2 regions of the Pseudomonas urethralis genome follow, and region 2 is predicted to be linked to the other one. Evidence: predicted binding sites of a transcription regulator. Region 2 holds the regulator's gene; the other holds the start of a gene.
The links. Region 2 encodes sigma-54, which starts transcription at its own class of promoters, with help from an activator protein. Its sites were predicted from a motif close to ANTGGCATNNANNTTGCTNT; they were not measured.

Region 1: the regulator sigma-54 is predicted to act here: its motif matches at 1,947-1,966, upstream of flgB (flagellar basal body rod protein FlgB).

The regions. Positions count from the first base shown of each region.
Region 1 is NZ_BQIJ01000001.1:300,490-304,316, reverse strand. Features, by position in the region: gene L6D64_RS01370 (chemotaxis protein CheV) at 1-729, shown strand, start outside; gene cheR (protein-glutamate O-methyltransferase CheR) at 780-1,607, shown strand; gene flgB (flagellar basal body rod protein FlgB) at 2,012-2,419, shown strand; gene flgC (flagellar basal body rod protein FlgC) at 2,423-2,866, shown strand; gene flgD (flagellar hook assembly protein FlgD) at 2,882-3,601, shown strand; gene flgE (flagellar hook protein FlgE) at 3,632-3,827, shown strand, end outside.
Region 2 is NZ_BQIJ01000010.1:111,385-115,211, forward strand. Features, by position in the region: gene rapZ (RNase adapter RapZ) at 1-804, opposite strand, end outside; gene ptsN (PTS IIA-like nitrogen regulatory protein PtsN) at 807-1,271, opposite strand; gene hpf (ribosome hibernation-promoting factor, HPF/YfiA family) at 1,284-1,592, opposite strand; gene L6D64_RS17445 (RNA polymerase factor sigma-54) at 1,671-3,164, opposite strand; gene lptB (LPS export ABC transporter ATP-binding protein) at 3,341-3,827, opposite strand, start outside.

The DNA of each region.
Region 1 (3,827 bases), on a different contig from region 2:
GCGACCATTCCGATCCTCGACCTGTCGATGGCGACCGGCCTGCCGGGGTTGCAGGAAGACACGCGCAACAGCTTCGTGATCATCACCGAGTACAACACCAAGACCCAAGGCTTCCTGGTGCACTCGGTCGAGCGCATCGTCAACATGAACTGGGAAGAGATCCATCCGCCACCCAAGGGCACGGGCCGCGACCACTACCTGACCGCCGTCACCCGGGTCGACAACCGAATGGTCGAGATCATCGATGTGGAGAAGGTGCTGGCCGAAGTGGCGCCATCGTCCGAGTCGGTGTCTGCCGGCGTGGTCGACGCCGAGGTGCAGGACAAGGCCACGCTGCTGCGGGTGCTGACCGTCGACGATTCGTCGGTGGCGCGCAAGCAGGTCAGCCGCTGCCTGCAGACGGTGGGGGTGGACGTGGTGGCGCTCAACGATGGCCGACAGGCGCTCGACTACCTGCGCAAGCTGGTGGAGGAGGGCAAAAAGCCGGAAGAAGAGTTCCTGATGATGATCTCCGACATTGAAATGCCGGAAATGGATGGCTATACGCTTACCGCAGAGATCCGCAGCGATCCGCGCATGCAAAAATTGCACATCTGCCTGCATACTTCGCTGTCCGGGGTATTCAACCAGGCGATGGTCAAGAAGGTCGGGGCGGATGATTTCCTGGCCAAGTTCAAGCCGGACGACCTGGCCCAGCGCGTGGTCGACCGGATCAAGGCAGCGAATTGAAGCAGCCGGGGCATGTTTCCGGCACCAGTGATTTAAAAGAGGCGGCAGTAGTGTCTACGGGTAATTTGGAGTTCGAACAGTTCAGGGTCTTCCTGGAAAAAGCCTGTGGCATCCTGCTGGGCGAGAATAAGCAGTACCTGGTTTCCAGCCGTCTCAACAAGTTGATGGAGCAGCAGGGCATCAAGAGCCTGGGCGAGCTGGTGCAGCGGATCCAGACCCAGCCGCGGGGTGGCCTGCGCGAACAGGTAGTGGATGCGATGACCACCAACGAAACCCTGTGGTTTCGCGATACCTACCCGTTCGAAGTGTTGAAGAACAAGGTCATTCCCGAGTTCATCAGGAACAACCCCGGGCAGCGCCTGCGCATGTGGTCGGCGGCTTGCTCGTCGGGGCAGGAGCCGTACTCGATCTCGATGGCCATCGATGAGTTCGAGCGCAGCAACCTGGGCCAGTTGAAGATGGGGGCCCAGATCGTTGCCACCGACCTGTCCGGCTCGATGCTGACCAACTGCAAGACCGGTGAGTACGACAGCCTGGCCATCGCCCGTGGCCTGTCCCAGGAGCGTCTGCAGCGTTACTTCGACGCCAAGGGGCCGGGGCGCTGGGCAGTCAAGCCGGCAATCCGAAGCCGCGTCGAGTTCCGCTCGTTCAACCTGCTCGACAGCTATGCGAGCCTGGGCAAGTTCGACATCGTGTTCTGTCGCAATGTGCTGATCTACTTCTCGGCGCAGGTGAAGAAGGACATCCTGATGCGTATCCATAGCACCCTGAAGCCTGGGGGCTACCTGTTCCTCGGCGCTTCGGAAGCGCTGAACGGGTTGCCGGACCATTACCAGATGGTCCAGTGCAGCCCGGGGATCATCTACCAGGCCAAGTGAATGGGTGGGTCGAGCGCCGCTCGCGCGGCGCATCGCGGATAAATCCGCTCCCACAAGCCATGCGCCGAGGCAGGCGACCGTGGCGTAACAGGTTCGGCGCGTTGCAACAAACTGTAGGAGCGGATTTGTTCGCGAAGCGCCGTGCGGGCGGCGCTCGATTTGTGCCTCACCGTAAAACTGAAGGCAGTCTCCCGCGCTGACGTCAATTTTTTGTTTTGCCGCTTTTGCCGCCCGGCAATTGCCGCTTTCGCTTCGCCAGGCGGAAGCAGTTTGCCGCTTTTCTGGCATCACGCCATCAGCTAGCAGCGTCGAAGCCCAGCATTTCCGGGCTTTCGGAATTCTGGCACAGCCCTTGCTATACCTTGCTCAACGAAATTCCGGCCAACCTTCGAAGGTTCCCCGACATGAGCATCAGTTTCGACAAGGCGCTTGGCATTCACGAAAAGGCACTGGGCTTCCGCGCCCAGCGCGCCGAAGTGCTGGCCAACAACATCGCCAACGCCGACACGCCCAACTACAAGGCGCGTGACATGGACTTCTCGTCGGTGCTCGCCGCCGAGAGCCAGAAGCAGCAAAGCGGCCGCTTCGCCATGGACCGCACCAACAGCCGCCACATCGAGGCCGAAGGCCTGGCAATGGCCGACGACACCTTGCAATACCGCGTGCCGACCCAGCCATCGATCGACCAGAACACCGTGGACGCCCAGATCGAGCAATCGAACTACACGGAGAACGCCATCGGTTTCCAGGCCAGCTTCACCTTGCTCAACAGTAAATTCAAAGGGCTGGTTTCGGCCCTGCGCGGAGAGTAATTCATGTCCCTTTCCAGTGTTTTCAACATTGCCGGCAGTGGCATGAGCGCGCAGAACACCCGCCTCAACACCGTCGCCTCGAACATCGCCAACGCCGAGACCGTGTCGTCGAGCATCGATCAGACCTACCGTGCGCGCCACCCGGTGTTCGCCACCACCTTCCAGAACGCGCAAAGCGGCGTCAGCCAGTCGCTGTTCGAGGACCAGGGCGAAGCAGGGCAGGGTGTGCAGGTCAAGGGTATCGTCGAAGACCAGAGCAACCTGGAAGCGCGCTACGAGCCGAATCATCCGGCGGCGAACAAGGACGGCTACGTCTATTACCCGAACGTCAACGTGGTCGAGGAGATGGCTGACATGATCTCCGCCAGCCGTGCGTTCCAGACCAACGCCGAGCTGATGAACACCGCCAAGAACATGATGCAGAAAGTACTGACCCTGGGTCAGTGATAAGGAATCCAGACCATGGCAGTCGATAGCACCAGCGGTGTGAACCTCAACGACGTCATCGCGGCGTCCGGTGTCAGCTCCAGCACCAAGAAAACCACCGCGACCAATTCTGCGACCAGCTCCGCGACCGGTGGGCAGGCCCTCGGCAAGGATGCGTTCCTGCAGTTGCTGGTCACCCAGATGCAGCACCAGAACCCGCTGGATCCGCAGGACAACAGCGAATTCGTCGCCCAGTTGGCGCAGTTCAGCAGCCTCGAAGGCATCACCTCGCTGAACCAGTCGGTCAGTGCGATCACCGGCGCCATGGCGTCGTCCCAGGCACTGCAGGCGTCCTCGCTGGTCGGCCGCTCGGTGATCGTGCAGAACGACAAGGCGATCGTCGATACCGCCGACAGCTTCAACGCACAGTTCGTGGTGCCGCAGGCGATCAGCGAGGCCAAGATCACCATCACCGACAAGGATGGCAACACGGTCAAGACCATCGAACTGGGCGAGCAGAAAGCCGGTTACAGCGACTTCATCTGGGACGGTACCAACAACAAGGGCGAGAAGGTCGACCCGGGTACCTATACCTTCGCAGCCACCACCACGGTGGACGGCAAGGCGGTGCAGATGAACACCCTGCTGCCGGCCAAGGTCACCAGCGTCAGCTTCAACACCACCGGCGAGATGGTGCTGAACCTGGCCGGCGTGGGCAAGGTATCCCTGTCCGACGTACAAACCATCGGTATCTAAGGCCGACAGAACGGCAAAAGGAGCAACAGCATGTCTTTCAATATCGGCCTTAGCGGTCTGTACGCAGCCAACAAGCAGCTGGACGTTACCGGCAACAACATTGCCAACGTCAACACCACCGGCTTCAAATCCTCGCGCGCCGAGTTCGCCGATGTCTACGCCGGCGCCAACCGCCTGGGTGTGGGCAAGAACCAGGTCGGCAACGGCGTGCGCCTGGCGGCGATTT
Region 2 (3,827 bases):
CTGGCCGAGGCGCTCGGTGATGTAGACCGAGCGATGATGGCCTCCGGTGCAGCCAATGGCGATGGTGACATAGGCGCGGTTGCTCGCGGCAAAGCGTGGCAGCCATTTGAGCAGGTAGCTGGAGATGTCGTTGAACATTTCTTCGACGTCCGGCTGTGCAGCAAGGTAGTCGATGACTGGCTGCTCCAGGCCGGAATGTTCGCGCAGCTCCGGTTTCCAGTAGGGGTTGGGCAGGCAGCGTACGTCGAACACCAGGTCGGCATCGACCGGCATCCCGCGCTTGAAGCCGAACGACTCGACCAGAAAGGCGGTGCCAGGCTCAGGCTGGTTGAGCAGGCGCAGCTTGATCGAATCGCGCAGTTGGTAAAGGTTGAGACTGGTGGTATCGATCTTCAGGTCGGCAAGGTCGGCAATCGGCCCCAGCAGTTCGCTTTCAACGCGGATGGCTTCGGCCAGCGAGCGGTCGGCGTTGGTCAGCGGATGGCGACGGCGGGTTTCCGAGAAGCGCTTGAGCAGCGTGTCTTCGTCGGCATCGAGAAACAGCACATCACACTGAATGTGGCGCCCACGGGCCTCCGCCAACAGCTCGGGGAAGCGCGAAAGGTGGCTGGGCAGGTTGCGTGCATCGATCGAAACCGCCACTTTGGGTTGCAACAGTTCGGTATTGATCAACGCGTTCTCGGCCAGCTGTGGCAGAAGCCCGGCCGGGAGGTTGTCGATCACGTAAAAGCCATTGTCTTCCAGGACATCGAGGGCGGTACTTTTGCCGGAGCCAGACCGGCCGCTGACGATGATCAGGCGCATGTTCAGTGCTCGTTCTGTGCGTCCAGGACAACCTGGTACAGGGCCTCGCTGCTACCGGCGGCACGCAGTCTATCGCGGACCTCCTTGCGATCGAGCATGCTGGCGATCTGGCGCAGCAGTTCAAGGTGGGCATCGGTGGCCGCCTCTGGCACCAGCAGGACGAACAGCAGATCCACCGGAGCGCCATCGATGGCGTCATAGTCGATCGGCGCATCCAGGTGCAGCAGGGCACTTACCGGGGAAGCGCAGCCTTCAAGCCGGCAGTGGGGGATGGCAATGCCATTGCCAAAGCCGGTCGAACCCAGTTTTTCGCGAGCGATGAGCTTTTCGAAGACGTCTTGCATCGCAAGCTCAGGTACTTGCTCGGCAATCAGGTTGGCGACCTTTTCCAGGGCGCGCTTCTTGCTGCCGCCCGGCACGTTCACCAGGGAACGGCCGGGGGTCAGGATGGTTTCAAGTCGGATCATGGATGAGAGGGATCAGCGGGCAGCTGCACCTTGCAGCAGGCTTTGCTGTTTTTCCTTGTGTTTTTTCAGTTGGCGGTCGAGCTTGTCGGCCAAGGCGTCGATCGCTGCATACATGTCTTCGTGTTCCGCGTTGGCAACCACTTCACCGCCGGGAATCTGCAGGGTCGCCTCGACCTTCTGCTGCAGCTTCTCGACCTTCATGATGACCTGCACGTTGGTGATCTTGTCGAAGTGACTTTCCACCCGAGCGAGCTTTTCAAGCACGTAATCGCGCAGTGGCTGGGTGACTTCTACATGCTGTCCACTGATATTGACTTGCATACAGCTTCTCCTTTGTTGCCCGTGCATAAAGAGGCAGGTATTGCACCTGCCCCACAAACGCTGTGGCACATCCGGGGGCTACATCAGTCGCTTGCGCTCGCTCGACGGTGCGATGCCGAGGGACTCGCGGTACTTGGCGACGGTGCGACGGGCTACCTGGATGCCTTGTGCCTCCAGTAAACCAGCGATCTTGCTGTCACTCAATGGCTTTTTCTGATTTTCCGCAGCAACCAGTTTCTTGATGATCGCGCGGATCGCCGTAGACGAGCATTCTCCGCCTTCGGCGGTGCTGACGTGGCTGGAGAAAAAGTATTTCAGTTCGTAGATGCCACGCGGGGTGTGCATGTATTTCTGTGTGGTCACCCGCGAAATGGTCGACTCATGCATACCCACCGCTTCGGCGATGTCATGCAGGACCAGCGGCTTCATTGCTTCGTCGCCGTGGTCGAGGAAGCCGCGCTGGTGTTCGACGATCTGCGTGGCGACCTTCATCAGCGTTTCGTTGCGGCTCTGCAGGCTCTTGATGAACCAGCGCGCCTCTTGCAACTGGTTGCGCATGAAGGTGTTGTCGGCGCTGGTATCGGCGCGGCGGACGAAGCCGGCGTACTGCGGGTTGACCCTCAGGCGCGGGATCGCTTCCTGGTTCAGCTCGACCAGCCAGCGGTCGCTGTCCTTGCGCACGATCACGTCGGGAACCACGTATTCCGGTTCGCTCGACTCGATCTGTGAACCGGGCCGCGGGTTGAGGCTCTGCACCAGCTCGATCACTTGGCGCAGTTCGTCTTCCTTGAGCTTCATGCGGCGCATCAGCTGGCTGTAGTCGCGGCCGCCGAGCAGGTCGATGAAGTCGGTGACCAGGCGCTGGGCCTCGCTCATCCAGGGCGTGCTGGCGGGCAGCTGGCGCAATTGCAGCAGCAGGCACTCGCCCAGGCTGCGGGCGCCGACGCCGGCTGGCTCGAACTGCTGGATGCGGTGCAGCACCGCCTCGACCTCGTCAAGCTCGATATCCAGCTCCGGGTCGAAGCCTGCGCAGATTTCTTCGAGGGTATCTTCGAGGTAGCCCTGGCCGTTGATGCTGTCGATCAGGGTGACGGCGATCAGGCGGTCGGTATCGGACATCGGTGCCAGGTTCAACTGCCACAACAGGTGGCTCTGCAGGCTTTCGCCGGCCGATGTGCGGGTGGTGAAGTCCCACTCGTCGTCATCGTTGCTGGGCAGGCTGCTGGCGCTGGTCTGGTAGATGTCTTCCCAGGCGGTATCGACCGGAAGCTCGTTGGGGATTCGCTCGTTCCACTCACCGTCTTCCAGGGTTTCGGCACTGGTGGTGCTTTCCTGGAAGCTGTTGTCCGGGACTTCGGCGGCCGGCTTGTTCTCGACGTTGTCCGCCATCGGATCGCTGTTGTCGAAGTCGTCGCCGTCTTCCTGACGTTCGAGCATCGGGTTGGACTCCAGCGCTTCCTGGATTTCCTGCTGGAGGTCCAGGGTGGAAAGCTGAAGGAGGCGGATGGCCTGTTGCAACTGCGGGGTCATCGTCAGTTGCTGGCCCATTTTTAGGACGAGCGATGGTTTCATGGCAGGGGCTTAATACCTTGTTCGCCGGCGCGCATGCGCCATCCACTACACGAGGGCGCCAAAGCGCCAAATTCAAGCAAGATTTATGCCTCAAATTGTAGCGTTTGCCTAGAGCACTGTAACAACTTAAGCCCCTGCAGGGCATTAATGCCAGTGCTCCAGGCAGGTCCCGAGGGTCAGAGCCGGAACTCGTGGCCCAGGTAGACTTCCTTGACCAGGTCGTTGGCCAGGATGGTCTCGGCGTCCCCTTCAGCGATCAGTCGGCCATCGTTGACGATGTAGGCGGTCTCGCAGATGTCCAGGGTTTCACGGACGTTGTGGTCGGTAATCAGCACACCGATCCCCTTGGCCTTGAGGTGGTGGATGATCTGCTTGATGTCGCCCACGGAAATCGGGTCGACGCCGGCAAACGGTTCGTCCAGCAGGATGAACTTCGGTGCGGTCGCCAGGGCGCGGGCAATTTCGACGCGGCGGCGTTCACCACCGGAAAGGCTCATGCCGAGGTTGTCGCGGATATGGCTGATGTGGAATTCCTGCAGCAGGCTTTCCAGCTCTTTGCGCCGGCCTTCGCGGTCGATGTCCTTGCGGGTCTCGAGAATGGCCATGATGTTGTCGGCTACCGATAGCTTGCGGAAGATCGAGGCTTCCTGCGGCAGGTAGCCG